DNA from 4 places in the Salinicoccus siamensis genome. Region 3 is predicted to be linked to each of the others. Evidence: riboswitches for the same ligand, from Rfam matches in the RefSeq annotation. Region 3 holds a riboswitch; each other region holds the start of a gene.
The links. A riboswitch is a leader RNA that binds a small molecule or an ion and turns the genes downstream of it on or off. The one in region 3 is predicted to bind thiamine pyrophosphate.

Region 1 (5,255 bases), 180 kb from region 3:
CTTGACATTGAAAAAAGCAGAATCTTCCTCTAATGTTTAAAGTACCAACCCAAAACATTGATAGAGAGGAAGTTCTGCTTGTATAAACAGTTTACTACAGATATCCTGCACCTACCAACCTTTATATTGAATAATGAAGGAGAACGTGTGAAAGATGGCTGGGTTCTCGGCGTCGAGCCGAAGCCACAGAACCATCTCTGTCCGTTATGCTTCCAGGAAAGTATCAATCATGCCAGAAACAAGAATCGCTTCCTGCGTCACGCCTGGGTTTCTACCCGGGAAACCATCTATATTCGTGTCCCGGTCCACCGCCAGCGTTGTGAAGACTGTGGCATCACCTGGACGGTCGAATGGCCGGAGGTTCCCGTGCGTGGGAACGTGACGACGCATTTCAAACAGATGATTGCGAGAAAATGCATCGGTCAGTCCTTCGAGGCGGTAGCCAGAGAGATGGCCGTGCCACCATCGACCGTGGCTTCCTGGTTTTACACCTATGCCGAAGAAACATTGGCACGGCCGGCTGATTACGAAGCACCGCCAGCGCTCTGCATGGATGAATTCGCCCATAAACGGGGCCACACCTACAGTGTCGCTCTTCAGGATGCACACACGGGCCACGTGTGGCAGACGCACCCGGGAAAGAGCCGGGAGCGTATCCAGGAAGGGCTGCGCCGGTATCCGTTGCAGGCACCTGAAGTCATCGTTACGGACCTGGCTCCCGGCATGGCGCAGACCGTCCACGAGATATGGCCGGAGACAGCCATCGTTGTCGACAAGTTCCACGTCATCCAGTTGTTCACGCAGGCTCTGGATCGTGCGAGGAAGCTGGAAGGAAACAACGGGACCAGCCACAAGAACATCAGGCATCAGCGCAGGCTTTTGATGGCCCATCCCAAACACCTGAAGTTAGAAGAAAAAGAGACGTTACGCACTTGGCTCGGAGAAAATCCTGAGTTGAAAAAGCAGTGGGTTGCGCTTCAGAAGTTCCGGGACATATATTGTGCCAAAAGCTACAAGAAAGCGCAAAAAGCCCTTGAAGACTGGTGCAGCCACTACCTTTTTGAAGGAGCGAACGCCACAAAGTCTATAGTCAAAACCGTCTTGAAGTGGAAACAGGAGATTCTGAACCACTTCACCTACGGACTGACAAACGCACGACTGGAAGGTACCAATAACCTGATCAAAACGCTGAAACGACGCAGTTACGGATGCCCGAATATGTATCATTTCGATCTCCGGATCCGTATGGAGTGTCGTCCCCCAGCTTAGAAATAAAAAGAGATCCTACGTTAGAGGAAGAAATCAACACACTTCACTGGGGAGAACCGTTTTATTTTTAGAAATAAATTTATACCTATTGCAGTTTTCAATAATTTTATATTTCATTACGCCGATTGTAAAATTAAGCTAGACACATAAAGAAAGCCACTCGTGATACACTCAAAATGTATTTCCGACCAAAGAAATCATAGGAGTGATCACGAATGACCTACACCCATCTTAGCACGGATGAACTTGTAATTATAGAATCTTATTTCCATCAGAATGCCTCTGTATCAAAGATTTCAGAACAGATTGGCCGAGCACGTCAGACCGTCCACAATGTGGTCACTTTCCTGAAAGACGGTCACACCGCATTGGATTTCTATAAGCGCTACAAGGCAAACAAGCAGCGTTGCGGTCGAAAACAGACGGTGCTGTCGAATGATCAACGCGCATATGTGGCAGAAAAGGTCGCGCAAGGATGGACGCCGGATGTGATTGTCGGTCGCCGTGAACAGCCGATCAACTGCTCCAGCCGCACATTGTACCGCATGTTCAAGCGCAAAGACTTTGATGTTTCCACCTTGCCGATGAAAGGAAAGCGAAAACCCAACGGCCATAAGGAACGCCGTGGGCGACAGGCTTTCAGACGGAAACTCTCTGACAGAAAGACGGACTACCCAGCATTCAAAGAAGAATTTGGACATCTGGAAGGCGATACCATTGTCGGCATCCATCATAAAAGTGCCGTTGTGACACTTGTAGAACGGCTGTCGAAAGTGATCATTACCCTCAAGCCCGAGGGTCGGACTGCAAAGGATATTGAAACAGTCCTCAACGCATGGTTCCATCAGATCCCCAGAAATGTGTTCAAATCCATTCCTTTCGACTGTGGTAAGGAATTCTCAAATTGGCAGTCAATGAGCAACCGAAATGATATTGATATTTACTTTGCCGACCCGGGCACGCCTTCCCAAAGAGGATTGAATGAACATTCCAATGGACTGCTTCGGAAAGACGGCCTGCCCAAGCATATGGATTTCAACACAGTGGATCAGAGGATGGTTGCTTCAGTAGCCTCCAAGAGAAACCACATACCCAGAAAGTCTTTGAACTACCAGACACCGCTGGAAGCATTTATGAGTTACATGGATGTAGGCAGGCTGTCTAGCTTATTTTGACAAATGAAGTTAGTTTATCTTCCTTTATGTTTAGACATTTATTGTTAACATTCCTTTCCAACTGAGTCCCTAATTTTAAGTTAAATGGGTGAAAAGAACTGTCCAGCTTATTTTGACAAACAAATAAATGAAAAATAACATTTACAGTGGCCATTTTTATCAATGAGCGATCCATATAATAGTAGAAACACGTTCAATACACTGCCGAATCTTCTTAGAAATCTTTTTGACTCAAGTGGATGAGAAGTCCTGTTCAGCTTGTTCAATAAATTGCAAAATATTCACTATTTACTTGACGTATCTCTTAGAAGTACTACAATGATATTAAATAGAATAAATCCGCACTAGGGGCGTTTTGATAAACTGAGATGAGGATTACCTCAAACCCTTCGAACCTGATCTAGTTAAAACTAGCGTAGGAAAGTGTTACTTCGATACAGCTAAATATCTATGCCTTTATAGATATGTATAATTCGCTTTCGATACGTAACCTTCCTATGAAGGTTGCGTATTTTTTATTCTAAAATAGAGGAGGTATTCACTTGGCAAGGACAGTTTTAGTAACAGGAAGTGGCAGAGGTCTTGGGAGTTGCATCGTAAAAACATTGAGTGAAAAAGGCTTTAACGTCATCATTAACTACAATCGTAGTAAAGCAGAAGCAGAAGCGTTGCAAAAGCAAATCGGATCTCAAGCAATTTCTATTCAGGCAGACGTTACAAATCGGGAAGCAGTTGAACAGTTAGTTAAAAAAGGGACTGAACATTTTGGGCAGATTGATGTTGTGGTAAACAATGCACTCGTAAACTTCAAGTTTGAACCAACTACTCAAAAAGCATTTAAAGATTTAACTTACAAAGATTATGAACAACAATTAGACGGCACGCTAAAAGCCGCGTTCAACGTATCGCAAAGTGTCATCCCTCAGTTTCTAGAACGAAAAGAGGGTTCAATCATTAGCATCGGCACAAATCTATATCAAAACCCTGTGGTACCATATCACGAATATACAACAGCAAAAGCTGCTTTAATCGGATTCACCAGAAATGTTGCAGCAGAGCTTGGTCAGTACGGCATCCGAGCAAATATCGTTTCGGGCGGATTACTGAAGACAACAGATGCAAGTGCAGTCACAACACCCGAAGTATTTGAATTAATCGCACAATCCACACCATTAAGGAAAGTAACATCCCCCCAAGATGTTGCGAATATGGTGGTTTATCTTTGTTCCGAATCAGCAGATGGCATTACAGGGCAGAACATCACGGTGGATGGTGGCCTTACTATGAACTAGGTGGGATATATTATGGTTAATCCAAAAAAGTTAAATATAGGGGTTTTATTGTATGGTGTAGGGCATCATCAGGCAGCATGGATAGCAGCAAATTCGAGCATAGATGAATTTACGACAATTGGATACTATGAAAATTTGGCGAAGATTGCTGAACGTGGAAAATTCGATGCGGTATTTTTTGCAGATGCACAAGCCTTCCCTGCGCATAGTGCTACCGAATTACCAACGAGTTATTTTGATCCAATAGTTGTATTAACTGCCATGAGTAATGTCACAGCTAACGTTGGACTTGTTTCAACTATTTCGGGAACATTTAATAACCCGTTTACTTCAGCAAGGCAGTTACTCACACTGCAACACATAACAAAAGGACGTGTGGGGTGGAACCTTGTGACATCAATGTCCGATTACGAAGCACAAAATCACAGTATGCCAGAATTACCGGAAAGAGCAGTGCGCTATAAGAAAGCAGATGAATTTGCTGAAGTCATGGATCAATTATTTGAATCGTGGTCCATTGATGACTATAGTCCAGACAGAGCGAACAATAAAATCATTAAAAACGAGAATATTCAACCGTTCAACCATAATGGGGATTACTTCCAAGTAAAGGGGCCATTAACCTTGCCTTTAGGAAAGGAAGGAAAACCGGTTGCGATGCAAGCAGGGGCATCAACAGAAGGCGTGGCACTTGCTGCGAAATATGCCGATGCAGTCTACTCAGTTGCTTGGAACTTAAGACAAGCAAAAGCCTATCGTGAGAAATTAGATCGGGCAATAAGAGAAAGTCATCGACCAGACTGCTCTATCAAAGTGTTTCCAGGTCTAGTGACTTACGTGGGTAAGACAAAAGAAGAAGCACAAGAAAAGAAAGCGAAATTAGACGATTTACTGCCAATTGATACTGCGCTGAAGCAACTCGAATTCTTTGTTCAGCAGGATACAAAATCGTGGAAACTCGATGAAAAAGTCCCTGCACTGCCCCCAATCGAAGAATTCACAGGCCCAGTCGGGCGTTATCAAACTGTGTTAGAAATCATAGAAGACAGAAATCCAACAGTCCGTGAACTACTCGGTTACCTAAACGCTGGAGGCGGACACTTGACACTTATTGGTACGCCTGAAGAAATTGTCGATGAAATCGAAAAATGGATGAAGGTAGGCGTTGCAGATGGTTTCAATTTGATGCCGCCAACACTCCCAGGCAGTCTAGAAGATTTTGTTGAACTCATCGTTCCAGAAATGCAAAAACGTAAAATTTTTAGAAAAGACTACAATGGAGAAAACTTTAGAGAAATGCTATCATTATATTAGCATTTCAATTTTTATTTTGAAGTACCGAAAATTTTCAACTTTCCAGGTACTTTAAGTTTTGAAAGTAAATTATTTGATAAATACGCCGATTGTAAAATTAAGCTAGACACCTAAAAAGGGTCACGCGTGATACACTCAAAATGAGTTTTCCGACCAAAGAAAATCATAGGAGTGATCACGCATGACCTACACCCATATTACCACG
Region 2 (5,255 bases), 790 kb from region 3:
GGGCAACAGCAAAGGGTGTTCTTAGCAAGGAGTCTGGCCCAAAATGCAGATATATTCTTCATGGATGAGCCATTTGTCGGAATCGACATCCATAGCGAGGAAGTCATCATCAAAATTCTTAAGGAATTGAGGGACCAGGGAAAAACACTATTCGTCATCCACCATGATCTGACCAAAGTAAAAGATTATTTTGATGACTTGATCTTGGTGAATGGGGGATTGGTTGCTGCAGGACCGGTTTCTGAAGTATTCACGCCAGATCTGATGGAGAAAACCTTTAACGCACCATTAGCTGTCTTAAAGAACATGGGAGGTAAATTATCATGAGTTTTTTGAATGACCTATTGTTCTATGATTACCTCCAGAAAGCATTGATCACTTCAATAATGGTCGGCATCATATCTGGTGTAATTGGCAGTTTTATCGTACTGCGCGGCATGTCGCTGATGGGAGATGCCATTTCCCATGCAGTACTGCCTGGCATCGCCATTTCCTACATGTTGGGCATTTCTTATTTCTATGGGGCTGTAGTAGCAGGAGTGATTGCTGCAGTGGGGATAGGTGGCATCAGCCAAAACAGCAGGATCAAAACAGATGCTTCGATCGGAATAGTGTTCTCAACTGCTTTGGCCCTAGGGATCATACTGATTACAAAAGCGCAGAGTGCAACAGATCTGACGCAGATACTGTTCGGTAACGTCCTGCACGTCAGGACTTCTGATATGTGGATCACTGCAGGGGTCAGCCTTCTGGTCATTATCATCATCGTGGTCTTTTATAAAGAACTGCTCATTGCAACATTCGATGAGACGATGGCACGGGTTTATGGATTGAATACCCGCTTCATCCATTATGGTCTGATGGTACTATTGACACTTGTTGCAGTGGCGTCCCTGCAGACAGTCGGAGTGATACTTGTAGTCTCACTACTGATTACACCAGCTTCGACCGCCTATCTGCTGACGAACCGCCTATCCATCATGATTGTGCTATCTTCAATTTTTGGAGCCAGCGCTGCAGTGGTCGGCATCTATTACAGCTATATGCATGATCTGCCTTCCGGCCCGGTCATAGCCATCGCTTCAGCCATCCTCTTTGTATTGGTGCTGATCTTTTCTCCAAAACAAGGTGTGTTGTGGCCAAAGCTTCGCAAGATGAAAAAATCATAATTGATGATCCATTATAAATTTTTAGGAGAGATTAAACATGAAGAATAAGATTACTTATCTGATCGGCCTGTTGATGGTCGTACTAGTGTTGAATGCTTGTTCAAATGAAAGCAGTGCCGCGAGTGAAGCGAATGAGGATGAAAAATTGAAAGTGGTCACATCCTTTACGATTCTAGAAGATCTCGCCCGTGAGATTGGAGGCGAGGATGTCGACATCCATAACCTCGTACCGACCGGCACGGATCCCCATGAATATGAACCACTTCCTAAAGACATGAAAAAAGCCACTGACGCAGATATTCTTTTCTATAACGGCTTGAACCTTGAAGGTGGTGGAAATGGTTGGTTCTTTAAAATGATCGATTCCGTCAATCAAGACCCAGACGATGTCTACTCCCTATCAGACCGCATCGAACCAATGTACATCACTGATGAAGAGACCCAAGCAGAAGAAATCAACCCGCATGCTTTCATCAGTCCTAAAGTAGGGATAAAGATGGCAGAGGATATGCGTGACGCTTTCATTGAAAAAGACCCGGAAAGAAAAGAAAACTATGAGAAGCGGGCTGACGAATATCTTAAACGATTGAAAGATGTAGAAAGGGATTACCAGCAGAAGATAGATGACATTCCGAAAGAAGACCGGGTACTTGTTACAAGTGAACGCGCCTTCCAATATCTTGCCAGTGATTACGGTTTGAAGGAAGGGTATATATGGGCGATTGATACTGAAGATACAGGCTCACCCAACCAGATAAATTCACTTGTTTCATTCATTGAAGAAAATGATGTGCCTGTACTGTTCATCGAATCGAACGTCGATCCGCGTCCGATGGAGACCGTCTCCGATCAGACGGGCGTTCCTTTTTCCGAGAAACCGATCTATTCAGATGAAATCGGAAAACCAGGTGAAGAAGTGGACACCTACATCAAGTATCTGAATTACAACATCAATCTGATTCATGATGAATTAAGTGCCGAGTAAAAGACATGGCCGCACGGCCATGTCTTTTTTATGGCTGATGGACCCAGATGATTTCCTTATTGAATTTCCCGGGAAATTGTCGGCACACCTCGGCAGTCTGGTGGCTCAAGCTCCTATTTGACTTTAAGGGACGAGTCGGCTAACATGGGAATCAATTGAATACGCAACACCACTAGGGGTGCTTTTTAGCTGAGACGGTCACAGACCGATCCCTTTGACTTGATCTGGATAATGCCAGCGTAAGGAATGTGGGATGGTCGGACATATCCTGTCTTCATACTAAACCCATTTCCTACGCTGGAAATGGGTTTTTATCATTCTAATAGGAGGATTATGATGTTAAGTACACAACTGAAGCAGGATGCAGAGCAGTTTATTGACGAAATTTACGGGGATGATTTCATCCAAGGGCTCATAAATGAAGATATTTCTCACGCTTCACTCATCCACTATCTCCAGGCAGATGCATTATATCTTGAGGAATTTGCAAATATTTATGCCATGCTGATCTCGAAGACCACTTCCAAGGAAATGATGGAATATCTTCTCGAAGAGATGCGCTTCATACTTGGGGGAGAGGTCGAGGCACATGAAATTCTGGCAAGAGCTGTAGGGAGGCCATATGCAGAAATCATAGAGGATGGAGAATGGTATCCTTCTGCCGATCATTATATTAAACATATGTACTATAACGCCTATGCTAAGGAAAATATCGCATTCACACTAAGTGCCATGGCACCGTGCCCCTACATCTATCAAAAGTTGGCGGAAAAGGCGATGGCGCAAAACGTATTCCAAGAAAACCACCAATACCGGGGATGGTTCGAATTCTACAGTGGTAACATCGATGAGACGGCTGATGTGATGTTCAAAGCCATCGACAAAGAAGCGGGGAAAATGAATGATTATGAAATAGGCCTGCTGCGCAAAAATTTCAGGGAGAGTGCGGAGCATGAGAGGCGTTTCTTCAATATGGCGATGACAAGAGAACACTGGGCGGAGGTGGATATGAATGTCTAGAATGCCCATTGCATTGACGGTTGCAGGGACCGATCCGACTGGCGGCGCTGGTGTTTTGGCTGATATCAAAACCTTCCATTCACGGCAGGTTTTCGGAATGGCCGCAATCACCGCCCTGACCGCACAAAATACCATCGGCGTCCAAGATGTCCATAATATCCCGGGACAGTTTCTACAGGAACAATTGGACAGCATCTTTTCCGACGAAGTGCCAGACGCCATGAAAAGCGGCATGATTGCCAACGAAGAGATGATGACAGTCATAAAAGAGTGTGTTGAACACCACCAAGTCCCCTATATCATCGATCCGGTCATGATTGCCACAAGCGGTGATCCACTCATAGATGAAGATGCTGCTGAATTCCTCAGAACACAGCTTTTACCCCTTGCTTTGACCGTTACACCAAACATACATGAAGCAGAGAAGATCAGTGGCCAACAAATCAGCAGTGAGGGGGATATTAAGAAAGCTGCCGATATCTTCCTGAATGACATCGGGGTGCAGAGCGTTGTAATAACAGGCGGACATCTGGATTCAGGTCCTACAGACTATTTATTTACTGCAGACAATGCAATAGAACTCAGTGAAACGCGTATCGATACAACTAACACACATGGCACAGGATGCACATTTTCAGCAGTGATGACAGCAGAGTTGGCCAAGGGGAAATCGATCGAAGAAAGTTTCCGTACCGCTAAGCGCTATATCACTTCGGCAATCAGATATAACCCAAATATCGGAAAAGGTAATGGACCAGTCAGCCATTTCAGCTATAAAGGAGAGTAATTGATGGATAATATAAATAGACTCAGAGAGATGAACCCGCTTGTTGTCTGCATCACAAATGATGTCGTCAAAAACTTCACAGCTAATGGGCTACTTGCGATAGGCGCTTCGCCACTTGTAGGCGGGGAAGTCGCAGAAGCTTCAGATCTGATGAAATCTGCTTCTGCACTCCTCGTCAACATTGGTACTGCAGACCAATCCAAACTACAGGTCATGGATGAGATGATGAAGGAAGCAAACAGGAATAACGTGCCGATTGTATTTGACCCAGTTGGATTTGGTGCTTCACGCTTCAGGGTGGAGATTACAGAGCAGCTTTTATCACGCCACGAAGTGTCACTCATTAAGGGAAATGCTGGGGAAATGCATGCGCTGTCAGGGGCTGAAAGCAATATGAAGGGGGTCGACTCGAAAGAAGAGACTCCTGTCGAAGAAATTGCAGGCAAGGCCTATGATCGGTACAGGACCCCTGTACTTGTTACAGGCGCGCAAGACGCCCTCATGACTGGGAACGGAGTTTCGATAATGGATAGCGGCCATCCCCTGCAGGGAAGAGTGACGGGATCCGGCTGCCTCCTTGGTGCAATCATCTGTGCATTCCTTGGCACTTCAGACCGGTTCGATGATCAATCCGTCATTGATGCAGTCAGCTATTATAATCTATGCGCTGAAAAGGCGGCTTCGGCCCAGGAACATCCAACCCCAGGCACTTTTGCCACAAAGCTGATCGATGAGCTGTATTTGAATGATGACAACTTGCTCAAAGAACGGAAAGTGGTGGCCAGATGATGAATAAAAACGCACTTGAACTATATTTTATCTGTGGAAGTTCCAATACGGATGAGAACCTCCTCACTGTGGTTGAGAAAGCTTTGGACGCTGGTGTCACAATGTTCCAGCTCAGGGAAAAGGGGAGCAGAGCCTTGGAAGGCGCGGAACTGATGGAGGCAGCTTCTAAAATCAAAGAATTATGCAATAGCTATGAAGTTCCCTTCATCATTGATGATGATTACACATTGGCTGAAGAAATCGGAGCCGATGGGGTACACATTGGCCAGGATGATATCGAGCCCCAAAATCTCCCTCCCTATTTTGACGATAAGATCATCGGCCTATCTGTAGGTAACGCAGAAGAATTGGCATCAAGCAACCTTGAAAAAGTCAGTTATATAGGCACCGGCCCTGTCTATGCAACACTTTCAAAAGCGGATGCCGGCAAGGCCATTAAGCCGAAAGGACTGGCTGACATGAGACGCCTGATCGGCGATATGCCGATGGTGGCGATAGGCGGCAT
Region 3 (5,255 bases):
CCACCTGATCGGTTTGAGCGATCATCTTCCCAAGATCTTTCGCTTCATTTACAATATCGTCCTTCGTATACATTCGACTGCCACCTTTTCTTATTTTGCATCCGGCTTTCATTTATAGCAGATGATATTTTACGGATTATTAAAATCTCCTATCAGTATATATCTTTTATCGCTATATTTCAAAGCGATTCTTTCATTATCTTGCATCGGATGTACCAAAAGGCGTTATCCACTGCCCTGAATAGTAGGATGCAATGAGACCTACAGCAATGAGCGCTATAAAACAGACGTCATATCCGGAAAATCTTGTCTGACGATAGTAGGTCCTAGCCCCATCATCGAATCCTTTCGATTCCATCGCCACCGCAAGACGGTGGGCCCGTCTGATGCTCTGACTGAGCAATATCACCACCGTACTCGTGAACCCCCTGAGCCCTCCGATATGTTTTCGGCTGACCAATGAACGACGCACCTTGCGTGCCCTCCTCAAGGTGATGAACTCATTGACTATAACAGGCAACATACGAATCGCGGCCATAAATGAATAGGCGTATTTCGGCTTTACTTTCCCCTGCTGCATCATACTGTAGAATACATCGGTCAACCTTGTGGTAAAAATGATGAGTGAGCCGAAGAATGACAGCGTCAGGCCACGCATCGTAATATGAAGTCCCCTCACTACACTTTCCTCAGTGATATGCACGAGACCAAATTCAAATAGGGTCGTGTCACCTTCGCCATATAAAATCATATATGCGCTGGACACAAGCCCTGTTAAAACGGTGACGGCAATCAGCAATGCTTGATACTTGAGTTCAATTCCACTCATGACCAAAAATAATAAAAGCATCCAAAGTAACAGATGGAATAGATGGTTCGGATCATGTATCAATACTACCGCTATAAATAGACAGATTGCCGCCACTATTTTAGTGAGCGGATTGGTCCTATCTATAAATGTGGAATAGCGTTTTATGGATTCAAACACCGCCACCCACCTCTTCCAACATACCATTATGGATTTTCAGGCGCCGCGACGGATAGCGTTCTTTTATTTCCTTGTCGTGGGTGATCATGATGATCGTCGTACCGTCTTCGACCAGCTCATGAATCAATTCGAGCAGTTTGAATGTGTGGCGCGCGTCCAAGCCGAAGGTCGGTTCGTCCAAAAAGATGATCTGCGGGATGCCGCCAAGTGCGGTTGCGACACTTAACCGCCTCTTTTGTCCTGTTGATATTTCAAGCGGATGCAGTCTTTTGATATGGGAGAGACCCATCCGTGAGAGCACCTGCCCCGTCTTCTTCTTAGCTGCCGCTTCATCATGATGCATTTCCAGATTGATGAATACTTCATCAAAGACACTGTTGGTGATGAATTGAAGTTCGGGGTTCTGAAAAACCGGATAGAGTGCCCCTTGGAATTGTTTGGTCTTTCGTATTGGGTGGTCTTCGAATATGACTTCTCCTCGTGTCTGCATCAGCTTCATAACTGCCATCATGAAACTTGATTTTCCACTTCCATTCTCCCCTTCCAGTGTAATCCATTGCCCTTTAGGAATATGCAGCTCATCCACACTGAGCAGCTCGTTTCCTACTCTACTTATCGAAAGATCATTAATCTGGAGAAGCGGGACGCCATTATCTATGCTTTTGGTGAATCGTGGGGCATTCTGCCATGAATGTGGATGCCACACTCCCAGAGCATCCAAGGCTTCCCTATTGTCACTTAACATCTCACCTGGTGTAGCGGAAGCGACGATACAGCCTTCATCATTCAACAAAATAATCCGATCCACCCTAAACCACACGTGTTCCACCCGGTGTTCGACAATTACTACGGTACGCTCTTCCCACACTTCCTGAATCGTTTCCCATAAAGAACAGGCAGTGTTTTCATCCAACATGCTTGTCGGCTCGTCGAGAAAGAAAGTATCGGCTTTCTGCAGCAATGCAGAAGCAATCGCCAGTTTTTGCTTCATGCCTCCCGATAAGCTGCTGATTTGGGTCTCAAGAGGCTTTTTCAGCCCCACTGCTTCTAATGTTGACAAGGCATTCGAAGTCATATCGTCAACATGCACTTGATTGTTCTCCATGATGAAAGCAAGTTCTTCACCGATTGTAGGCATGGTGAACTGGGAATCGGGATCTTGAAAGACCACAGCCCCCCCATCAGGCAGATCCATATGGTCCGCTTCCAGCAGTGCATCAATGACGCGTGGCATGAGGCCACTCAATATATTCAATAAAGTGCTTTTTCCGGAACCACTTGGTCCTACTATCAGAACTTTTTCACCTTTTTCTATCTGCAGATTCATGTCCGTAAACAATGGCTCATGGGCACCTTGAAACTGCAGTGCCATATTCACCACTTCCATCCCCATCTATGCCTCCCTTTCTGTTTCCTTATACTGACCGAGCAGTTTAAGGACACCCGTCTCAAGCAATGCTCTATAGAGGATATGCGCAAGCCACCCTGCGACCACTGCCCCACTCAAAATCCTGAAGCCAGCCATCAGAATCAGGTTCCATATCTCGAGATGGGCAAGGTAACCATAGTACCAATCCAAAGGCAGTGTAGAGAGCGCCGCTGCTGTTCCCGCTGATACAGCAACCATCAACGCTGTACTTTTATATCGTACAATGGCAAAAACAAGTTCACAGGCTAACCCTTGGATAAGTCCATAGATGATAAGCATGACATCGAACTGCAGCAGGACTATCGTTTCAGCAGAGGCTGCTGCAAATTCCGCAATCAATGCAACTCCCGGCTTCCTGATTATCAGATATACGATGACCGGCGCGATGAACCACATGCCATAGACCAATTCATTTAGATGGATGCCGAGAGGTTTCAAAGCTGTGTAAAAAGCCCCCCAAACCGAGTAGATGACTGCAAATACCAGGGAAACGACGACGGTCACCAAAACGTCCGTCAATGTTAAGCCTCTTCTTTTCTTCATTTTAATACCCTCCTGAAATCATTAGAGAATAAAAAAGCACACCACTAGTGTAGTGGTGTGCATATTAATGTTATGTAATATGCCACTTCCCTACGCTAGTATGATCTAGATCAGGTGATAAGGGTAATTCTCAGTCCAAAAGGACACCCCTAGTGGTGTGCTGTTATTCAATTAACTCCATGATAGCGCATTCTCAATCCTTTGTAAAATCACTTGTTGTCCGCAATCATCTGATGATATCTGCCACCCGCTTCAAGCAGTTCTTCTTCACTGCCGCTTTCAACGAGTTCACCGAGATCCATGACGAATATACGATCCACCGCTTTGATGGTATTCAACCTGTGCGCGATGATGATGCTTGTACGGTCTTTCATCAGCCGCTCAAGCGCTTCTTGGATCTTCAGCTCCGTTACGGTGTCTATGCTGCTTGTCGCCTCGTCAAGAAGCAGTATCGCCGGATCTGTTATCAGGGCCCTCGCTATGGAAATGAGCTGTTTCTGCCCTTGGGAGATGAAGCCCTCATCGGCCTCGAGCACAGTATCATAGCCATTTTCAAGCTCTATGATGAACTCATGGGCATTAGCCAGTTTTGCAGCTTCAATGACTTCATCATCTGTCGCGTCCAATTTACCATATCGTATATTTTCGCGTATCGTCGCTTCGAACAGATATGGATCCTGCAGCACAAAAGCCGTCTGTGAACGCACTACTGTACGTTTATAATCCAATATGTTCCGATTATCGATTCGGATCTCACCCTCATCCGTCTCGTAGAAACGGGCGAGCAGCTGCATGACTGTAGTCTTGCCTGCCCCAGTCGCGCCGATGAGGGCGACCGATTCGCCGGCATCGATCTTGAAGCTTAGATGATTGATCGTCGGCTTCTGCTGATCGGCATCAAAAGAGAAGGAAACGTCGTCAAATTCTATTTCTCCGCGAATCGTCACATCCTCAATATGACCTGCATCTGTTTCAGTCTCCGAATCGATGATTCCAAAAACCCGCTCTGCGCCGGCAAGAGCCGACAGCACCTGGTTGAACTGGTTCGAAAGGTCAGCCAGGGGCCGTGTGAATTGGCGGGCATATTCAGCGAAGACGACAATCGTCCCGATGGTCACAAGCCCGTCTGTATAGAACACGAGCAGGCCGCCGGCCCCGGCAACAATTGTGAAGCTGACATTGTTCAGCATATTCATGATCTTCGGGATCAGACCTGCAAACAAAAAGGCCCAAAAAGTGATCTCCCTCAGGTTCGCCGCCTTCTCGCTGAAGTTGCGGATGGCCGTTTCTTCCTGCGAAAAGACTTTAACGATTTCCTGGCCGGATACCATTTCTTCGATATAGCCGTTCATTTCACCCGTCGCCTTCTGCCTCTTTTTATAGAGCGGTCCCGTCCGCTTGGTGATGAATGCCACCGCCACGATCAATACCGGTATGATGGTGACGGTCAACAGCGTCAGCAGCGGACTGAGGTAAAGCATCACGCTGATTGTACCGATCAGGGTCACGACGCTTGTCGTAAATTGGATGAATGAAGTGTTCAATGTCTGCGAAATGGTTTCGATGTCATTCGTCATCCGGCTCATCAGCTCGCCATGCTGCCTCTTGTCATAAAACTTTACAGGAAGCTTCTGCATGTGCGAAAACAACCGCGAACGTAGCTTGAATATCGTCCTCTGCGATAAACCCACCATAAAGAAAGCTGCTGTGTACTGAATGGAGGAGAGCAGGATATAGACGACCAGGAGGAAAAGTAGTATGCGGCCGAGCCCATCAAATTCACGTGGTACGAAATAATTGTCCACGATATAGCCGACCAGGAACGGACCGGTTATGCTGAGCAGACTGGTCAGGGTCACCAGGAAGATGATCGAATAGAGCAGCTTCCGCTCCTCGGAAATGAATTTCCAGAGTCTTTTCAAGGTGCCTGAAATATCGTTGGCACGGCGCTGATCATCCTTATCCTTCCTTTTTTTGATGTCTTCCTTGGTCAGGACAGGCTCGTGTCCAAAGGGTTTCTTTATGAAATCAATCATCCAATTGCCCTCCTTCCGTCTGGGACTCGACTATTGAACGATACAAGTCGGATTGCTGCAACAGTTCCTCGTGCGAACCGAGCGCATTGATCTCGCCGCCTTCAAGCAGCAAAATCCGATCTGCCATCTTGGCGGTGACTATCTTCTGCGTGACGATGATCTGGGTGGTCTCCTCTTCCCTGATCGCCTCCCAAAGGGCAGACTCCGTTCTTATATCAAGCGCTGAAGTGCTGTCGTCCAATATAAGTATCCCCGGCTT
Region 4 (5,255 bases), 220 kb from region 3:
AGCATATCCGCTCCGAATGAAGCGGCCAGTTCTGCATTGGTGATGTCCGGGTAGAGTGGGGCACGGTGGCCATCGTCTCTGCGAGCATCACCCGGCCTTCACTTGCCTGGATGGATTGTTTCAGATCCCGGCCGGACATGCCTTTGAAATCAGATGCATTACAGTCCAGTAATCGTTTCATAATGGATCGTCTCCCTTCTTTGCCCTCATTCTATATAAAAATGACGCCGCTGACCAGTTTGAAGCGGATGGCGGAGAGGGTGGACCGAAAATATATTTCGAATCATATTCTCCGGATGTCAAATACATATGATATATTTAAAGTGTAAAAATACATCTTATATACTAGCTTATCTGAAAAGGGGGATGGCCATGGACAGAATCAATCTGATTACACTTAGCGTCAAAGATATTTCAGTTTCAGTCGACTTCTATAGGAAACTCGGATTGGAGTCGATCATAATGGGTGATGAGGACGAGATGGAAATCATCTTTTTCAGGATGAAGGGATCGAAACTGGCGTTGTACCCGCTCGACACACTTGCGACAGAGACCGGAGCGGATGCGATGGACATGACACATGGCTTCAACGGCATCACCTTGGCATTTAATGCGAAGTCTGAAGCGGAGGTCGATCACATACTGGAGCGGGCCAAAAAATCAGGGGGCATCGTCACCAGGGAAGCGAGTCCAACCTCATGGGGCGGCTACAGCGGATACTTCAAAGATCCGGACGGCTACTACTGGGAAGTCGCCTATGGTGCTGACTGGGAGTTTGATGATGACGATATGCTGATCATATAGAAATACGGCCCGCCTCTTTGAGGTGGGCCGTAGTCAATCAGCGGTTGGAAGGGCTGTTTGATGAGAGGGTGAAGGTCATGGCGGTATGTCCTGCCGCTTCCTGTACTTTCAAAAACGCGGATTCCAAGGCATTGAAGATGTCACGGACGTCCCCATCCAGTCGTGTGGCACCATGACCGGCGCTCACCTTTACACCTTCATCCGCTGCTGTATTGATGCGGGATTGGATAATCTCCATGTAGTCCCCAGTACCCAGCGGATAGAGCGCGAATTTGCATCGGGCCTGTTGCGCCACATCTCTACGCGGCGCTGTCGAACCGGCCGGTGTTTTGGAATCGTCCTCCTCTTGAGCCCCGGGGCACCCGGCTGAAAATGTGCCGCTCATCGCCACGTGCCTACCGGTCTGTGCGGCGTTTAAGTAGATCAACTCCACGACAGCAAAAACGTCGGATATCGGGCCGTGCACCCAGGATGACACGTCATCCGTCTCCATCATGACTTCAGCAGTTTCGGTCTTCTCCAAAGCCGATAGGATGACATCCACGAAGTCATCGCTCATCACACTCAAATTGAATTGACAGCCTACAGGCTGTCTTGAACCGTATGCGTTTCCCATAATGCCATACCTCCTGAATATTGATATAAAAAGACTGCAGTCCGATGGGAATGCAGCATGAAGGTATATCAGCTGCACTTCCCCACGCTGGTGTTATCCAGATCGGGTCGTAGGGGTCCGGTGATCCGTCTCAGCTTCATATAGCGCCCCCAGTGCATCGGTATGCAGTTTCACCCTCATCATACATGTGATCGGCCATCGACTACAACTGACAGCTTCAGATGATTAAAAATAAATGGCGCTTAAAAGTTTGAAAATTGAAACAAATGGGTATCTGTATCGTGAACGGATACGGTCATTAAAAGAGATGCGCTTTGGGACTTAAGGACAAAGTAGCACAAACGTTCCTGGGAAAAGGAGTCAAAGTCGCAATTGCAGATGATGATGGAAACGCAAGTAGGAAAGCAGAAGGAAATTTGGCAGGCCATGGTGACGTCGCATTTCAATGGATCGACGTATCAGTGGAAGAGGATTTTAAAAAAGGCGTTGCTCCCGCCGTGGAAAAGTTTGGACATCTGAATATTATGTTCAACCATGCCGGAATCGGTCTCCGGGGCGAGACGCACAAGCTTTTCTACGAGGACGCTCAGAGAGTAATCAAAGCCAATCGAGACAGCGTATTCTACAAACTTTCATACACTCCTCCCAGGAGTGCAATAAACTTAATGACGAAATCCGTTGGATTACAGTATGCCAAGAATAACCCACGCGCTAGTGCAGTACTCCAGGCTATGTCGATGCCAGTATGGTGAATAAGGACGCATTAGGAGAGTTTTATGATGCTCTCGTCGACAAGCACCCGATCGGCAGGTTCGGCAAGCCTGAAGAGATTGCACACGCAGTGGTATTCCTGGCGGAGAAAGGGTTTACGACTGGCACGACCCTCCTTGTAGATGGCGGCTATACCGCCCAGTAGTTTTGCAGGGGCAAGGCATCAGACATATGGTCTGGTGCCTTTTTTGGTTGGTTATTTTGTAAAGATTATGACTATAGAAGTCAACTGTCAGCACAAAAGGCATGTTCCCATCGTTATTAATGTTGTATGAACTCTGATAAAATGGATAGACAGAATACCACGTAAAAGGGGCGAATATTATGACTGAGAGCGGATGGCAATTGAAGCACACTTATACAGAACTCCCGGAAGTCTTTTATAGAGAAACACAACCGGAGCGCGCGGCGTTTCCAGAGATGGTCCTATTCAACTGGAAATTGGCTGGTGAATTGGGTCTCGATGCGGCAAACCTTCAGATGGAAGCACCTGATGTCTTCTCCGGAAATGCACTGCCAAAAGGCAGTAGACCGATTGCCCAGGCTTACGCAGGGCATCAGTTCGGCAGTTTTACGATGCTCGGGGACGGCCGTGCAGTACTGCTCGGTGAGCAATTGGCGCCGTCAGGCAAACGGATGGACATCCAGCTGAAAGGCTCCGGGCGTACACCATTCTCCCGTATGGGGGACGGGCGCGCGCCACTTCGGCCGATGCTTCGGGAATATATGATCAGTGAAGCGATGCATGGGCTTGGCATACCGTCGACCCGTGCCATGGCACTCATTACGACAGGAGAAGCCGTGAGCCGGGGCAAGATGCTCCCGGGTGCGGTATTGACCCGTGTGGCATCGAGCCACATCCGTGTCGGCACATTTGAGTATGCAGCCCGCGCCGAGGGGGACGGTAATGTGCGGCTGCTTGCGGATTACGCAATCCGCCGCCATTACCCAGAACTTGCAGCGAAGCCGGACAAGTACCGAGAATTTCTGGATGCCGTCATAGAACGTCAAGCTGACTTGATCAGCAAATGGCAGCATGTGGGCTTCATCCACGGCGTGATGAACACCGACAACATGACGATCAGCGGGGAGACCATCGATTACGGCCCGTGTGCCTTCATGGATGTCTACCACCCGGAAACATGCTTCAGTTCGATAGATGCACAAAAGCGCTACAGCTACCAGAACCAGCCGGGAATCGGGCAGTGGAACATCGCACGGTTTGCAGAGACGCTGCTGCCACTGCTCCATGAGGATAAGGAAGAGGCGGTGAAGATCGCCCAGCAATCGCTCAGCCATTTCGGCCAGCTGTATAATGAAAAATGGCAGAAGGGCATGCGCGATAAACTCGGCCTCGATGGCAGCGGAAGCCAGGATGACGCGCTTGGCATGGAACTGCTCGATCTCATGAGCCATCACCAGGCTGATTTTACGAAAACGTTCCGCACGCTGTCACTTGATGGGTGGAATGATGATGCGCTTATGGCCAGTGAACGCTTCAAAGATTGGCGCAGGAGATGGCAGGAGAGGCTTGAGGCACAAGGCTTGGTGGTCGAATCGGCATATGAACAGATGCGGCAAGTCAACCCGGCAGTCATCCCGCGCAATCATCTTGTGGAGGAGGCGTTGAACCTTGCGGTCGAGCAGGGGGACTACAGCAAAGCCACAAAACTGATAGAGGTGTTTGCGACGCCGTTCGATGACGGGCATGACAAGGAATATAAAGAGCCACCGGAAGATGATGAAAAAATCACGATGACATTCTGCGGTACGTGAATTCAAAAGGCATCCCTTCTGTGAGGATGCCTTTTTTCTTCTACTTATCATTTTTTCTTCTGGCGTTGAAGAAGTCGCCGCTTTTCTTTTGGTCCAAGGGGCCTGAACGCTTCTCCAAGTGTGGTATATGCTTGGAACAGTGGATATAGGCTTCGTCGACCCGGATGACTACAAAGCGTTCGGCACGCCCGTCCGCTTCTTCCATGATGTTGGAGAGTGTTTTCGCATCACAGTAACCGTGGATCTGATCACTCTCGATTATGTCGGCTCGGCCATTGACGTGCAGACCGATATGATGGGTGAAGAAGTCGATGAACAGTAAGCTGATATGGGGATTCTCATAAATGTTCCCAAGACTTGCCATAACACCATTCCCGCGGTACTCCGGGTACATTAAAGTCGTCTCATCGAGTACACGGACGAATCCTCTGTCGCCGGCGCGGAATGAATTGTCGCAGTTGCCGCCTGCATCGGCAGTGGCGATGAACATCATCTCCTGGGCGGCTATGAAATGCTGCATTTCTTCATTCACATGGTCGAGCATCTGGTTGTCATAAAAAGCGAGGGCACGCCTGGTGGTGCCGTACATATCCTGAAGGATGTGTTCGCCGTGAGACATCTGTATCTTCCTTTCATGCATATAAATAGCGGGCGCGGTTCCAGACCTGAGCCCACTATATGTTATAGCACATTTTCGATATCTTTTTTCATTTTAAGGGGTGAGGTCGTGGGTGCAACCCGTGAGACGACATTGCCTTCCCGGTCTACCAGGAATTTTGTGAAATTCCATTTGATCTTATCGCCCATCATACCTTTTGACTCTTCTTTAAGATGTTTGAAGAGGGGATGGGCCGCATCGCCATTGACATCGATGATTTCATGGATGTCGAATGTGACACCATGGTTGATGCGGCAAGCCTCTTCCGCATCTTCATCAGAGCCTGGCTCCTGGTTGTTGAACTGGTTGGAAGGGAATCCGAGGACGACCAGGCCCTGATCCTTATATTCGTTGTGCAGAGTCTCCAATTCGTCGTACTGGCCACGAAGTCCACATTTACTTGCGGTATTTGCGATAAGCATTGGCTTTCCTTTGTAGTCCTCAAGTGAATAACTTTCGCCATTCGCCTTCTTTACTTCTATATCATATATATTCATATGGATGCTCCTTTTCCGGAAGATATCTATCATTATATGTAATACGAATTATGAGCGCATCCTTTTGGCTCATAACCGTATTTACGTTATCCCATTTGCTGATCTGTGTTGATCTGTGCGAAAAAAGCGGCAC

Region 1: another riboswitch for thiamine pyrophosphate. It lies ahead of ACZ5LF_RS06390 (3-oxoacyl-ACP reductase); the one in region 3 lies ahead of ACZ5LF_RS07315 (ECF transporter S component).
Region 2: another riboswitch for thiamine pyrophosphate. It lies ahead of tenA (thiaminase II); the one in region 3 lies ahead of ACZ5LF_RS07315 (ECF transporter S component).
Region 4: another riboswitch for thiamine pyrophosphate. It lies ahead of ACZ5LF_RS08395 (YkoF family thiamine/hydroxymethylpyrimidine-binding protein); the one in region 3 lies ahead of ACZ5LF_RS07315 (ECF transporter S component).

The regions. Positions count from the first base shown of each region.
Region 1 covers NZ_AP043765.1:1,223,588-1,228,842, forward strand. Annotated here, with positions in the region: gene ACZ5LF_RS06380 (ISL3 family transposase) at 79-1,269, shown strand; gene ACZ5LF_RS06385 (IS30 family transposase) at 1,485-2,444, shown strand; TPP riboswitch at 2,781-2,883, shown strand; gene ACZ5LF_RS06390 (3-oxoacyl-ACP reductase) at 2,987-3,736, shown strand; gene ACZ5LF_RS06395 (NtaA/DmoA family FMN-dependent monooxygenase) at 3,749-5,050, shown strand; gene ACZ5LF_RS06400 (IS30 family transposase) at 5,232-5,255, shown strand, end outside.
Region 2 covers NZ_AP043765.1:24,743-29,997, forward strand. Annotated here, with positions in the region: gene ACZ5LF_RS00110 (metal ABC transporter ATP-binding protein) at 1-327, shown strand, start outside; gene ACZ5LF_RS00115 (metal ABC transporter permease) at 324-1,169, shown strand; gene ACZ5LF_RS00120 (metal ABC transporter solute-binding protein, Zn/Mn family) at 1,207-2,154, shown strand; TPP riboswitch at 2,319-2,418, shown strand; gene tenA (thiaminase II) at 2,491-3,174, shown strand; gene thiD (bifunctional hydroxymethylpyrimidine kinase/phosphomethylpyrimidine kinase) at 3,167-3,961, shown strand; gene thiM (hydroxyethylthiazole kinase) at 3,965-4,750, shown strand; gene thiE (thiamine phosphate synthase) at 4,750-5,255, shown strand, end outside.
Region 3 covers NZ_AP043765.1:1,407,137-1,412,391, forward strand. Annotated here, with positions in the region: gene ACZ5LF_RS07300 (YlbF/YmcA family competence regulator) at 1-73, opposite strand, end outside; gene ACZ5LF_RS07305 (energy-coupling factor transporter transmembrane component T family protein) at 197-988, opposite strand; gene ACZ5LF_RS07310 (ABC transporter ATP-binding protein) at 981-2,381, opposite strand; gene ACZ5LF_RS07315 (ECF transporter S component) at 2,382-2,960, opposite strand; TPP riboswitch at 3,031-3,121, opposite strand; gene ACZ5LF_RS07320 (ABC transporter ATP-binding protein) at 3,170-4,996, opposite strand; gene ACZ5LF_RS07325 (ABC transporter ATP-binding protein) at 4,989-5,255, opposite strand, start outside.
Region 4 covers NZ_AP043765.1:1,627,820-1,633,074, reverse strand. Annotated here, with positions in the region: partial or broken gene ACZ5LF_RS08405 (DUF7916 family protein) at 1-181, opposite strand, end outside; gene ACZ5LF_RS08400 (VOC family protein) at 373-804, shown strand; gene ACZ5LF_RS08395 (YkoF family thiamine/hydroxymethylpyrimidine-binding protein) at 842-1,420, opposite strand; TPP riboswitch at 1,483-1,581, opposite strand; gene ACZ5LF_RS08390 (SDR family oxidoreductase) at 1,735-2,172, shown strand; gene ACZ5LF_RS08385 (SDR family oxidoreductase) at 2,169-2,336, shown strand; gene ACZ5LF_RS08380 (protein adenylyltransferase SelO) at 2,516-3,967, shown strand; gene ACZ5LF_RS08375 (pyridoxamine 5'-phosphate oxidase family protein) at 4,008-4,586, opposite strand; gene ACZ5LF_RS08370 (glutathione peroxidase) at 4,649-5,122, opposite strand; gene ACZ5LF_RS08365 (hypothetical protein) at 5,209-5,255, opposite strand, start outside.